DNA from 2 places in the Gracilibacillus sp. D59 genome. Region 2 is predicted to be linked to the other one. Evidence: a T-box and tRNA genes for the amino acid it is inferred to sense, from the RefSeq annotation. Region 2 holds a T-box; the other holds one or more tRNA genes.

Region 1 (7,097 bases), on a different contig from region 2:
AAATACCGTATCTTTGTTACACGTTACAACTTCCTGCAACATAGATTTTGATTGTGCCTGAAGAAATTCCTCATCTTCCGTCATACGTTCTGTCATTTCCTGAACATGAAGATGTACTTGATGATCTTGTTGCTTGAGTAATGGTAAGACATGCAGTCGGAAAAAATTGCGTGTATAGGCGATAGATTTGTTCGAAGGATCCTCCCTAGGAACGATATGAAATTCTCGACAATATCGATAAATCTCATCCTTGGATAAACATAACAAAGGTCTAATAATATGTCCCTTTGCGAATTTCCTTTTTACGGGGATACCAGTTAAAGCAGCTGGGTTAGACTGTCGTACCATCCGCATTAACACTGTCTCTACCTGATCATCACCATGATGTGCCAACGCTAAAAAATCAGAACCTGTCTCTTCCATGACCTCTTCAAATACTTGGTAACGTAAAATACGGGCTGCTATTTGTGTTCCTTCCTTATGTATTTCCTTTCTCCTGTTCACATCTACCTGTTTCCCAATAAAAGGGACTCCTAAGTTGTCACAAATACGTTCAACATATTGAACATCTTCTGCAGACTCTTTACCACGTAAGCCATGATCAATAGAAACTGCTATGACTTTTAAACGCCACAGGTCTTGCACACTAACTAAATAGTGCAGTAATAATAAGGAATCTGCACCACCTGACACTCCTACTAACACCGTAGCATCCTTGTAGAGTAATTGATGTCTCCTCATAAATGGCGCCAGTTTATCATAAAGGGTTGATCTACTCAAACACCACCACCCCATCCAATCTTGTTTACATTATTTTAACATAATATGAGTTATAAAATCCTTTTATCACATAAATAATGTAACATAAAGATAACAAACTCCTCCAATGGTTAATATACTACCTATTTCTAGAAAAGGATAAAATGCTTCATGAGAGCTTCTTGCTTTATGATTATGTCTTCTCTTATCTCTTTTTGATTTCTGGTGAATAAAATAAGTTAACAAAAAATCTTTTACTTGCTCAGCATCGTTTACAGAATTATTGACGAGCATTAGTAGTAATCTTTTCAATGGTTCGATCGTTACTGCTTGATTAATTTTCTGTTGTAATGTTTTTTTTGGATTACTTCCCCTTGTAAAACCATTAGGATAATAGACACGCAAAATAACCATAGCTAACGCGAAAAGGTCGTATCCAGGGTCCGCTTTACGTGAACCACATTGCCAATAGGCACGATCATAAAATTCGGTATACTCTTTGATCGCTCTACCTTGTAATGTTGTTCCTCCAACATCAACCCATCTTAATTGCACCGGTTTGCGTGATACAATTAAATTCTCTATCTTTAAGTCACCAAATACATAACCTTGCTGATGTAATACATGTAAATCATTAGCAAATTTTATTAGAAGGGATACTAACCACTCATGACCATTTTTTCTGATAAAATCATGCAATGATTCACCAGAGATATATTCCATTACATAAAAAGAATAGGTAAAACCATTCTGGGCCTGATAATCATCCACATCTATCAAAGAAGGTCCAAGGTGATAACCTTGAACCGCTTGGAAGGACTTCAATACATTTACTTCAGAACTAACAGAAGCACTTTGCTTACTGATTTTCAGTGCTACTTGTTTGTTTCCTTGCACACAAAGATAAACAGCGCCAATCGCACCACTACCCAGTTTCTTTACGACATGGTAATGGTGCCGGTGCCATTTACCTTTGACAATTTGTCCTTTCCTTAAATGTATATCAGGCTTCTTCGATGTCTGTGTAATCATCGCGCATAAATCTCCTTCGTAACGTCTTCTTACCAAATTGATACATTGCTTCTTTTAAAGCTGGTCCAGTTGGTGTAATGCCTCCACTAGAAATTTTCGCAAAAATAGAAGTGATGGAATCTAGTGTTGATGTCCAATCTACTAATTGCTGAATCGCTTTTTTTCGTCCAGGAAATTGATATACAGCGAAACGGCTTCGTCCAATTCGCGCGTTCATGCTGATAGAAAGATCAATAAGGGCTTCTTGAACAGTCGGTAATTTACTTGTCATACTGGCACTTGTATCAACGAGTACCAACACTTCTAAATCACATGTTTCGCCAAGTTCATCCACTACTTCCATTACTTCTCCACGTTGCTCGGGTGGTAATTCTTCCATTGTCTTTTCACTACCTAATATTTGCTTTAATTCATTATTTACAACACCTTGTAACGTTTCCGTCATCGCCTGTTTTGTAACAGTTTGTACAGTTTGTGCTAATACATCCTGATAAACAATTTGACTTACGCCTTGGCCACTGCCTGCTATTTCTTCTACTTCATCCAGTCCTTCTGGCTGTTCTGTACGATCATCTTCTAAAATACCAATGACATTAACAGTAATTCCTTGTTCTGCTACTAAACTAGCTACTAGTGCTGGATCTTCACCTTGATTTGAACAACCATCCGTAATTAAAAGAATTTGTTTAAGTGTCCCTGTTTTCATATCATTTTTCCCTCCAGTTATTGGTCACTGATTATTAGTAAGGTTTGCCAATAATGGGGGGGTTTATACGTTTGACCTCTTGCCCTTTAGCTAATATCTTCCCTTTCAAATTGACGAAAAGAACGAATGGGTGCCCATTCTGGCTTATTTTCTGTAAGTTGAGCTACCAATACGGTCATATCGTCTTCAATTTCACCACTTTGTGTTCTAATTACCTCTTCCAGTAACAAATCAGCGATCGCTTGAGGCTCTCTTGTTTCCATCTCCAGCAGTTTTCGTTTCAGCCAAAGATCTACATTTTCTATCTCCTTAGGGCCTTCAAAAATCCCATCACTCATCATAATTAAAAAATCGCCAGCTTTTAATTGGGCACTTACTACATCCACTTCTACTTCCTGGATAATTCCAATAGGAAGATTACCAGCTTCTATTTTCTCTATAGTATCGCTTCGCATAATATAACTAGGTGTAGAACCAACTTTCAAAAATTGAACTACAGCATGATGAAGGTCAACCATCGCTAAATCTAAGGTTGCGTAAATCTCTTCATTTGTTCGTAGTGCTAAAATAGAGTTAATCGATTTAATCGCCACCTGCTCGTGTAAACCAGACTCTAAAATTTGTTGCAATAATCGTAATGTTTCGGTACTCTCTTCATGTGCTCGATCTCCATTACCCATCCCGTCACTAATAGCTAACGCATATTTTCCTGCTCCAAGCTCCATTGATTTATAGCAATCTCCTGATATTAATCCCCCTCCCTTGGCAGCGTGGGCTACTCCTGTTTGAATGACAAATTTTCTAGCAGAGCCAAAGGTAAAAAAGCTATGTCCTTTTGCTAATGGAGATAGATCTTCTGTAGCGACAATAATCGTTTCATCTAAAATATCAGATAGTATAGGCGCAATGATTTTCGTTGCTTCTCCATGATATTGCTGGAAGGTAATCACCATTTCAATATCAATGTTTCCTTGCTCTAAACTATAAATATCTAATTTCTCCAGTTCAATACCTACATGTTTTAATGCTGCGATGATTTCAATCTCTTGTTGTTCATGGTTTTCTTTTTCTTTCAAAATTTCATCCGCAAAGTTCCCCATGACTTCTGAGACACCACTTAATTGGTCGGCAACAAATCGCCTGCTTTCTAATACTTGTTTCTTTAACTGTTTGTTTGCTTCAAAAAACGATAATTCTTGTTGCATGGTATCGATCACTTTCCGAGATTTAATACAATGATTTTCAAACTGTCTGTTCGTAATATTATTTAATTGATCATCTGTTTCCAATTGATCTTTGACATCTCTCATTAACTGATAGGTCTTATCAAATTGCTGGACCCAACAGATTTCTTTTTTAAAGCATGTTTGACAGGTTTTTTCCGTGACATTACTTAAATAATAATCCACTTCTAAATCCTGTTCCTGCCATTGATTGGATTCCGTTTGAAAACTGCGCGATAAGGCTTTAAATACGTTGGAGAATCGTTCCACCCGGTGTGCAGTTACATTACGAACTTTCTGCAAGTATTGTTCCTGCTCTCTTGTATGTTCAACAGTTCCAGGTATAAATTTGGCAATATGTTTTATAAATTTACTCGGTGTCATCAAAAATAATAAAATCGCTAACGCAGACTCTAGTAATGCTGTTGAGAGATATTCAAAGGAATCGCCATATAAACTAATTAACAATGTACTTATTAATAGACCTAAACTTACGGCCAGTTTCCTTCCTTCTTTCAGTAAACCACCTAACAAACCAGAGAAGGCTAATAAACTCATTTGAAACATGTTGGCTATATTTGCAAGGCTCAATATTAATCCTGCTACGACCCCAACAGTGGAACCAATAGCCGCACCACCAACTAAAGCAAGAAGCAATACTAAATACCGCGCAAGAACCTGTTCCATTTGTGCTTGATAGACTTCTACACCAATTACTCCTGTTAATACCGAAGCTAATAAAATAATAAAACAAACGATTTCTTCATTTTTTAACAATGGTTTATACCTTTTTGGTGATAATAATGGAATGCTTTGCATAAAGATAAGTAATAAAACCGTTGCCAATATTCCTTCAGCAAAAGCAATTACCCACTCCAAGTATGTTAGTTTTGTTGTCATAGCATAGATGCTGATTCTAGGAATACTTGCTGCAAAAAAGACGAAAAACGGTAAGATCCTCTCTGCCGACTTCGATTGGTAAATAAAAAAAGAGAGAACTATTAAGATAGAAAGAGCTAAAAATATATAGAAGCTATGTGAAATGCTATATGTAAATGCTCCTATTAATGAGAACGTAATAAGGGGAAGTACTTTGTCTCGACGTAAAAACCAGACAGCCGCAACGAATGCAATGACAAATGGTGAAAGTGTTGATAAAATGACGGCCCTTCCTAATAAAAACCCAATAATACAAATAAGCAAACCTTTCTCAAACATTAAGCTTGTCCATTTTTGGCCGAACTTTTTACGTAAATTACTCATCATCGGATGAGTGCTAGAAAAAAAAGATTTTGGTTTATTATCCGTATATGTGTTCATTTATATCACTCCTCTGTTCACATTAAATCACATCTCCTCTCGATATTTTGTCAAAACAAGGAAGATGCCGTTCTAAAAAGTTCGACGCTATTCTTTATATAAAGAACAATACGACATTTTCTTCCTTCCTTTTCTTTGATTTAATCCGATATTTTTGACAGACCGTGTTGATACAGAAAAGATAATAGAGAAAAGCGCAAAGCGTCCGTTTAAAAACGTGAAATCTTACTGAAGCGTAGGAGAGGAATTGGTGATGACTAATCTTAAATGGACACTAGTTTTTGTGCGCTTGCATAGACATCTCTGTTTATACATTACCCTTAAGAAATTTGAAGTTGTTTGTTGACAGATAGGTAAACCTGTTGTATTATATTCTTTGTGTCTCTCAAGAAGCACACAATTTTATTTAATATGATGGCGGTGTAGCTCAGCTGGCTAGAGCGTACGGTTCATACCCGTGAGGTCGGGGGTTCGATCCCCTCCGCCGCTATAAAGCAAAAAGACTTGGCAAATGCCAAGTCTTTTTTTATTAAGGTAGGAAAATAAGGGATCAAAATGTTGAAACTAGTGATTTTAGTGCAATGAAAGAAGGCTTATGAAAATTGCTAAGGGATTAAGAGAAGCTGGAAAAGGATTAACAAAAACAAAAATGTGCAATCCGTTATGCTATCTTTATTGTACTGACCAAGCATGAAAAAAATAAAAGGACATTTATTCCGTTATTATAGCTGAAAATGATGATTTTTATATGTTAGCGGACATCTGTTCCGTTATTAACTCAAAATCTTACCATTTTTCTAGTCAAATGACTAAATAGCGGAATAGATGTCCATCAACACTGAAAAAAGTGTATTTCACAAGGAAATAAGGGATTAAATGTCCGCGAAAGAAGTGAAACATAATGAAATGGGGTGTATTAGATCAAGCACCTATTTCAAAAGGAGATACACCGGAACAACAGAGAAACTCGGTTACCTTCGATATATCCACTTTTTTGAGCGGTTTTTGCTCGAAAAAGTTAGCTGAAGGGCAACCCCACGGAAAGGGGAGTGGCAGCCGGAGTGGTGGTCAAACGGTCGATATATTTCATAATGGCTCCTAATAGCAATCACCAAAGTACGTACGAAGAAAAAGCTACCGATCTTTTTTGATCGGTAGCTTTTTTCTTTAAGATATATAATTACGAGTCACATCCGTCTTCTCTACATTACATAGACAGCAAGTTTTAGCCTTTTCTCGCCCCTCGTCCTCCGCGTTTTGATTCTGTATGCTTTTTAAGTGTTGCTAAGCGATCTTCAGAATCCTTTAAGAAACGATTCATTTTTTGTTCAAATGATTCGCCTCTTTCACGGTTATTTTTTGGATTTCCTTGATTTTTGCGACGATTAGATTGCGGCGGATTGTCTTTTGCTTTTTTAATAGACAAACCAATTTTACCATCATCTTCCACATTAAGAACCTTCACTGTTACTTCATCACCTACAGTTAAGTGTTCATTAATGTCTTTTACATAATTATCGGCAACTTCACTAATATGAACAAGACCTGTTTTACCTCCAGGTAATTCAATAAAAGCTCCAAAATTAGTGATTCCTGTTACCTTTCCCTGCAACTTGCTGCCTACTTCGATTGACATAAAAAAATTGCTCCTCCTTAAAGTTTAAAAAAAATATACTACAACTATATTATAGCCAAGCAATTAAAACGGTGTCAATAAGATGGATCTTCTTCTGGTAATTTAAAGACGATCTCTCCTTCTTCCGTAAAGAAATAATTTGTTTTTGCTATTTGCAACAAATATTCTTCATCATTTAAAAGCTCTATTTCTTCTTTCAGTTTCTTTTCTTCATTTTGAAGACTAGTTAATTCACTGGAAAGCTCGGTATATTCTTGTTGCATATCATGATATTTCGCACGTTGATCAATATGAAAAGCAACAAGGCTAACCATGGTGATGGCGACAATCATACCAAATAACATCAATCTACGGTATAATTTCTTTTTTCTGCGTTTTTGACGTTTCACTTGGGCATCATATTGTTCGATATATGCGTCAT
Region 2 (7,097 bases):
AAATATCCAGAACATACCGTAAAAATGGATCTATGGCTATTGTGTAAATTGGGGTTCTTCACTCTCATCCCAATTTATTTCTTGATTGAGCAACCAGACCTTGGTGGTGTGTTGGTATTAATTTCCATTACTTCTTGTATGATTCTTGTCTCCGGTATTAAATGGCGCATTATTTTGACTATTTTGGGTACATTTCTGATTTGTTTTATATCTGCTATCACCATCTATTTGACAAATACTGAAGAAGTAAATCAATTCCTCTATGACCATGATCTTGATCACGTAGTGGAACGTTTCCAAGGATGGTTATTTCCAGATCAATACAGTCAAGGTGGGGCCTATCAGACAATAAAAGCCATGTTAGCTATTGGTTCTGGACAATTATCCGGAAAAGGAATTGGTGGAATTCAAGCTGCAAATGAAGTTCCGGAGTACCATACTGATTATATATTTACGGCTATCGCTGAGCAATTTGGATTTTTCGGTTCCAGTATAGTAATTTTAATTTATTTTTTACTTATTTACCGGCTCATTTATATCGCATTAAGATGTAATGATCCGTTTGCCAGCTATATGGTAACCGGAATTATCGGTTTGTTTACTTATCAAGTATTTCAAAATATCGGGATGTCGATTCAATTATTACCTGTTACCGGTTTACCATTACCGTTTATCAGCTATGGTGGGAGTTCGACACTTACCTATATGATTGCTATTGGTATTGTCCTCAGTATCTATTATCGTATAAAAACCTATATGTTTGACGAATCATAGAAAATAAGAAAAACTGGGCAAAACCCGCCCCGCCTTAACTACATGCTAAGTAGGTCTGTGGCGATTGCTATTAGTAGCTATTATGAAATATATCGACCGTTTGACCACCACTCCGGCTGCCCAAGTGGGGGTAATTGCCCCCTACTGATGGCTAGTAAAACTTCAGGTTGTTAGCGTCCGTTATCCCCCACTTATCTTCTTTGATTTACTCGAATCTTGAAGTGGGGGTTTTACGGACGATTAACACCAGATAAACAACATGACTAGTCAACTATCTCTTTATTTATTACACATTTCAAACGTGAATAGGATACCAAAATACTTTGATACCATCGGGTATATGTTTCTTACCTAAACCAAGCGGATAGGAGTTATTTTGATGAAACTAGATATTATAGGTGATATTCATGGATGCTATCAAGAGTTGCAGACACTGCTTGATGATTTAGGTTATCAATGGGAAAATGACCAAATCCATCACCCTGAAGAAAGACAGCTCGCTTTTGTAGGAGATTTAACAGATCGAGGACCACGTTCCCTCGATGTCATTCGTTTTGTCTATCAAGTAGTTGTTACACAGAAAATCGGCTATTATGTTCCAGGTAATCACTGTGACAAATTGTACCGTTATTTTCTCGGTAATAATGTGAAACAACAACATGGATTGGAAACAACGGTAGCAGAATATGAGCAGTTGTCTAAACATGAAAAAGAGGAAGTAAAACAGATGATGATGACACTTTATGAAGAGTCTCCTTTATATCATGTCATTAATAAGTTAGATGCAGTGATCGCACATGCAGGAATTCCTGAAAAATATATAGGAAGGCATGATAAGAAGGTAAAAACATTTGTCCTATATGGAGATATCACCGGGGAAAAACATGCTGATGGCAGACCGGTACGTAGAGATTGGGCTCAGGATTATCATGGGGACAGGTGGATTGTTTACGGACATACACCGGTTTTAGAATCAAGGTTTGTGAATCAAACAGTTAACATTGATACTGGTTGTGTATTTGGCAATAAACTGACAGCCTTCCGCTTACCAGAAGAAGAAATAGTCAGTGTCCAATCCACCATGCCATTTGTAGAAGAAAAGTTCCGGTATTAAAGAAACAATTTCGAAAAATTAAATATAAAAGTGTATGCTACTAAGTTTTATTCTTTATCTTTGAGCCTCAGCCTCTCAAGATGAGCACTTTTTGCTCTTTGAGAGGCTGAGGCTTTGCTATGGAATGTAAGGTACAGCTGATTTTCAATTATGCCTTTAGGAAAGAAGTGTATTTTCTAACCATTCTCTATAATGAAGATTGTTCTTTTAATTTTTCTACCTCGCTATCAATAGTAGAAACGTCTATTCTTTCAAATAAGGGTTTAACGTTTTTGAAAGTGGTTGAATATCTCTCAATTGGCTTCCAATGAAATGCTGGTATTCCTAAGATTTCTTTTATTTCCCCACTTGAAAAAGGTAGAAAAGGACTTAATAGCTGAGCTAAATTCGCAATGATATATACGCAAGTAGCCAATGTATTTTTGCTAAGCTCAGGTGACTCTCTCACTTGAATCCATGGTTGTTGCATATCAAAATATTTATTTGCACTTCTTATAAATTCAAACAGGTCATCTAAAGCTTGTTTAAAATGTGTCTCTTCGATCAGTATCCCTACTTTGGGGTAAAGCTTTTGAACTTCCTTCTTTATTTGTTTATCAATTTTTCCATCTGGTTTCACTCCTTTAAAAGATTTTTCTATAAATTTTAACGTTCTATTCACAAAATTTCCGTAAGCACCTAGTAATTCACTATTGTGACTGTAAACAAACTCTCTCCATGAAAAATCAGAATCTCTATTTTCAGGGGCATTTATAGTTAAGAAGTATCGAATAGAATCAGGATGATATTGTTCAATTATATCTGGCACCCACACCGCCCAGTTTTTACTTGTCGAGAGCTTTTTCTTCTCAACTGTTAAATACTCATTTGAAACGATATGAGTAGGTAAGCCTTGTTCCTTAATCCCTAGCAAGACTGATGGCCAAATGATTGAATGAAATGGAATATTATCCTTCCCGTGTATATAATACGACTTTGTATCTTTTCTCCAAAAACTATTATCATTTTTATTATTTGCTTCAGCCCACTTTTTAGTAGCTGAATAATATCCTGAAACAGCTTCAATCCATACATAAACCTTCTTGTCCTCATAACCAAGTACAGGTACTGAAACACCATTTGATAAATCTCTTGAAACTGCACGATCATGCAAACCTTCTTTTAAATATCGCTCTGTTAATTTAATCGCATTTTCACGCCATAAGCCCTTATTTTTTGCGTTTGCTACATATTCTTCTAACTTTTCTTGAAAGGTACTCAATTTGAAATAGAAGTGTTCTGTGTTTCTGGTAGTGGGAAGATCACCACATATCTTACATTGCTTCTCATGAAGGTCTAATGGGTCTAAAATTTTGGAACAATGGTCACATTGATCCCCTCGTGCATCCTTACCACAATTCGGACAACGACCCTCTACAAAACGGTCTGGTAAAAACTGTTCACAAGTTATACAATATGCCTGCTCAATTTCTTTTTTATAGATTTTGTCGTTATTCAATAAACTTAAAAATATTTCTTGAACGATCCTATGATGGTATTCTGAGTCCGTGCGCGTATAACAATCATATGTGAAACCAAGCTTATCAAAGCATTCATTAAACTCATTGTGATATTTATTAGCTAATTCTACAGGTGTTATCCCTTCTTGCTTCGCTCTAATTGTAATTGGAGTTCCATTACAATCACTTCCAGAAACATAAAGTACGTTATCTCCTTTCATTCTATAATACCGAGCTAAAGTATCTCCTGATAATAGGCTTGAAATATGACCTAAATGCAATGATCCATTTGCATACGGCCAAGCCCCTCCAATTAGTACATTCATTTTCCTTCCTCCTTTTAATTTAAATAGTGCAGAGCGCCCTCTAAGAGGAAGTCGCCTAGCTTCTAAGCAGATGTTTTAACTTTGTACTTTTTAATCATTAAAAAACCTCGCCCTAAGACAAAAACGTTTGTCTAAGGACGAGGTTTAAACCCGTGTTACCACCTTAATTCACTAATTACTTACATAATTAGCCTCAATAAGTACGGAACAATATATGTTCTTATACTCTGACATTTATAACGAGTGCCAAATCTCGTCACAACCTTACTCCATTATGAGTTCAGTTATGCAGCTCAGAGACCATTTTCAATCAAGAATTCAATGCTTCTTTTCAGCTATCGAAGCTCTCTGTAAATGAATAAAGTTGATTTACTCTTCTCATCATTGCTTTTATTGTTATTACTCGGTTATCTTATTACCTTATTATTACATCTTTTATAGATTAATACAACATTTATATTCATTTTTAAATATGTCTATAATTTGCTCATGAATTGTAATTTTTAAACATAATCCTACTTTTCCCCTGCACCTAACTTAAGATTTCTTAAGCATGTCATGAACCTTGGATACTTCTTCATCAGGAACAACCAGATAGTAAATATCTTGACCTCGTGAATTTTCAATATATGTTCCTTCACCTTTCATTTGATAACTATTGATGTTGTTTCGAGTATTACGGTAATTTTTCATCAAGTTTTTCATGTCTTCAAAATCCAAATTAGTTGTTACATTATTACCTAGTACATTAATAAAACTATTAATCTTAGTTACAGATGCGACACTTGCACCTTGATCAATGATTGCCTCGATTACTTGTCTCTGTCGTCCAGTTCTAGCAAAGTCACTATCAAAGTGTCTCATTCTCACATAACCAATTGTCTGCGCACCATTTAACTGAAGTTCTCCTTTTGCGTAATGATACCCTTTTTTATAATAGCCCTCGTCATACCAATCAGTTTTATTTTGAACAGTAATACCACCAACAGTATCAACTAACTCAGCCAAGCCTTCCATATTTACCTTTACATAGTAATCTAATTCGATATCAAGAAAATTTTCTACTGTTGCAACAGACATATCCGTTCCACCAAAGGCATAGGCGTGATTAATTTTATCTTTAACTCCTTTACCGATGATTTCTGTTCTAGTATCTCTAGGGATACTAACTAAATCAATACTTTTTGTTTTTGGATTAAGGGATAACATAAGCAATGCATCAGATCTACCTTTATCACCTTTTCGTTCATCAACACCTAACAAAAGAATATTCAATCGTTCGGCATCTTCTACTTTTTCTTTTCCAACAGCTGTATCTATCGACTTAGTAGGACTGTGTATTTCAGTCTCCACTGTGTTTTTTGCAGTATTATAAATGGATAAAGTATAAACAATAGCTGATACAACAGCAACCATTACGATACCTAATAGAATTTTCCACCATAGTCCTTTTTTATTCTTTTCTTTCCTGTTTTCTTTTGACATTGTAGCACTCCTTTTGTAATTAAAGCCCTCACTGAAAGTTATATTAGTATTCTCCTTTTAAATAGACGAGTTTCCCCTATTAATAGTTTCAATTATTGATAATTTGTTTGTTGATTTAACATATAATGACAAATAAAAAAGAAAGGATTGGTATTGCCCAAACCTTTCTTTTTTTTCTAGCCCTGGTATGAATTTTTACCTTTTTAAGAGCACAACCTATACTTCAGGTGGCGAATAAAGAGTTAATCTATAAAATATTATCCTTTATGTTTAGCTAATTTACACTGCTGCCAGACTTCTTCTAAATCATCTGCAAGCGGAATTTCAAATTCCATTCGTTCCTTTGTGAGTGGGTGATTAAAAGCAAGCTTATGACAGTGTAATGCTTGTCGTTGCAGTTTCGTCGTATCCCCATCGTATAAACTATCACCAATTAAAGGATGACCAATCGAAGAGAAATGAACCCGGATTTGATGCGTTCTTCCTGTTTCTAGTCTAATCTCTACCAACGAAGTATCCTCCAGCTCTTCTTTTACTTGATAATGCGTAACAGCTTTTTTACCGGTAGAGGATACCATTCTTTCAATAATCGAATTTGGAGCTCTATCAATCGGATAAGCCAGCACCCCTTTTTTCTCTGTAAGCTGACCAGCAACGATCGCTTGATACCGTCTATTTACTGTTGCATTGTGCTGATCCTGAAAAAGAATCGAATGACTGTAACGATGTTTGGCAATTAATAATAAGCCAGATGTATCACGGTCCAATCTTGTTACTACATGAACTGTATAAGGAATATGCTGCTGATTATAATGATAAATAATTCCATTGGCTAGCGTGTGACTTGGATGATGATAAGACGGAATAGTTGCCATATGTGGTGCTTTGTTCAACACTAAAACATCGTCATCTTCGTATACTATATCAATCGGTATTGGTTCTGGAACTAATAACTCACTTCTTTTCTCTGGTGGAAAAACCACCTCAACAACATCACTCTCCGAAAGTTGATGACGGACGGTTACGTTACTATTATTGACTAACAGTTTACCACCCTCAAATTTAATCGCAGTTAAAATTCTGCGTGATATTCCTCTAACTTGTAATAAATATTCTCTTAATAATAAGCCGTCGTACTGCTTATTTACTTTCCACTTCAATATATCCACCTACAGTTTATTATGTTCTTTCATCAGAGATGAAGGAGTCGTGTACCCTTTTCCAAAACGGAAAGGCTCTAAATCTGGCAAAACGGATTTTTTCATCGGAGACACGACATTCTATGCGGTCAATATTGTCGTACATTTCGGTATGATGGTCAACTGTAATTAAAAAATTTCTGTCGTGATATAGGGGTAACAGTTCACATACATGATGTTTCGGTAAGATTAAAGGTGAACCGATTGTACGATAGACACGATTATTTATCGACGCCATTTCTGTTATTTGTAAAGCATTAAGCGAGGGATGGAGGATTGCTCCCCCTAACGCCTTATTATATGCAGTGCTCCCAGATGGTGTCGATACACACAATCCATCACCACGAAACCGTTCAAAATGCGCTCCTTTAATATGAACATCCATTGCAACTGTTCCTTCTGATGATTTTACCGAAGCTTCATTTAATGCCACAAATTGCTTATATTGATCACTATCTACTGGATGAATTTTTATATCTAATAGTGGATATTCCACCACTTCAAAAGGTTTCTTCGCAATTTCAATAATTAACTTCTCCACTTCCTCCGGTACCCAATCAGCATAAAAACCTAAATGACCGGTGTGAACCCCTATAAAGGCGGTATCCTTTAATCGGTGTTTATAGGTATGGAAAGCTTCTAAAAACGTGCCATCTCCTCCGACAGAAATAACAAGCTCTGGCTCCTCTTCATCATTTAC

The links. A T-box is a leader RNA that pairs with one kind of tRNA and senses whether it is charged. The one in region 2 lies ahead of metG (methionine--tRNA ligase), so its partner is inferred to be a tRNA-Met.
Region 1: it has a tRNA-Met gene. The T-box ahead of metG (methionine--tRNA ligase) is inferred to sense a tRNA for this amino acid. The anticodon was not compared.

What each region holds. Positions count from the first base shown of each region.
Region 1 is NZ_JBQQCK010000023.1:12,652-19,748, forward strand. Features, by position in the region: gene tilS (tRNA lysidine(34) synthetase TilS) at 1-780, opposite strand, end outside; gene ACTWP4_RS22175 (serine/threonine protein kinase) at 847-1,791, opposite strand; gene ACTWP4_RS22180 (VWA domain-containing protein) at 1,763-2,497, opposite strand; gene spoIIE (stage II sporulation protein E) at 2,584-5,040, opposite strand; tRNA gene ACTWP4_RS22190 (tRNA-Met) at 5,457-5,530, shown strand; gene ACTWP4_RS22195 (hypothetical protein) at 5,942-6,142, shown strand; gene ACTWP4_RS22200 (S1 domain-containing RNA-binding protein) at 6,266-6,676, opposite strand; gene ACTWP4_RS22205 (septum formation initiator family protein) at 6,751-7,097, opposite strand, start outside.
Region 2 is NZ_JBQQCK010000008.1:183,218-190,314, forward strand. Features, by position in the region: gene ACTWP4_RS14830 (FtsW/RodA/SpoVE family cell cycle protein) at 1-774, shown strand, start outside; gene prpE (bis(5'-nucleosyl)-tetraphosphatase PrpE) at 1,154-1,888, shown strand; gene metG (methionine--tRNA ligase) at 2,076-3,713, opposite strand; T-box leader at 3,844-4,107, opposite strand; gene ACTWP4_RS14845 (LCP family glycopolymer transferase) at 4,251-5,198, opposite strand; gene ACTWP4_RS14850 (RluA family pseudouridine synthase) at 5,456-6,358, opposite strand; gene ACTWP4_RS14855 (NAD kinase) at 6,378-7,097, opposite strand, start outside.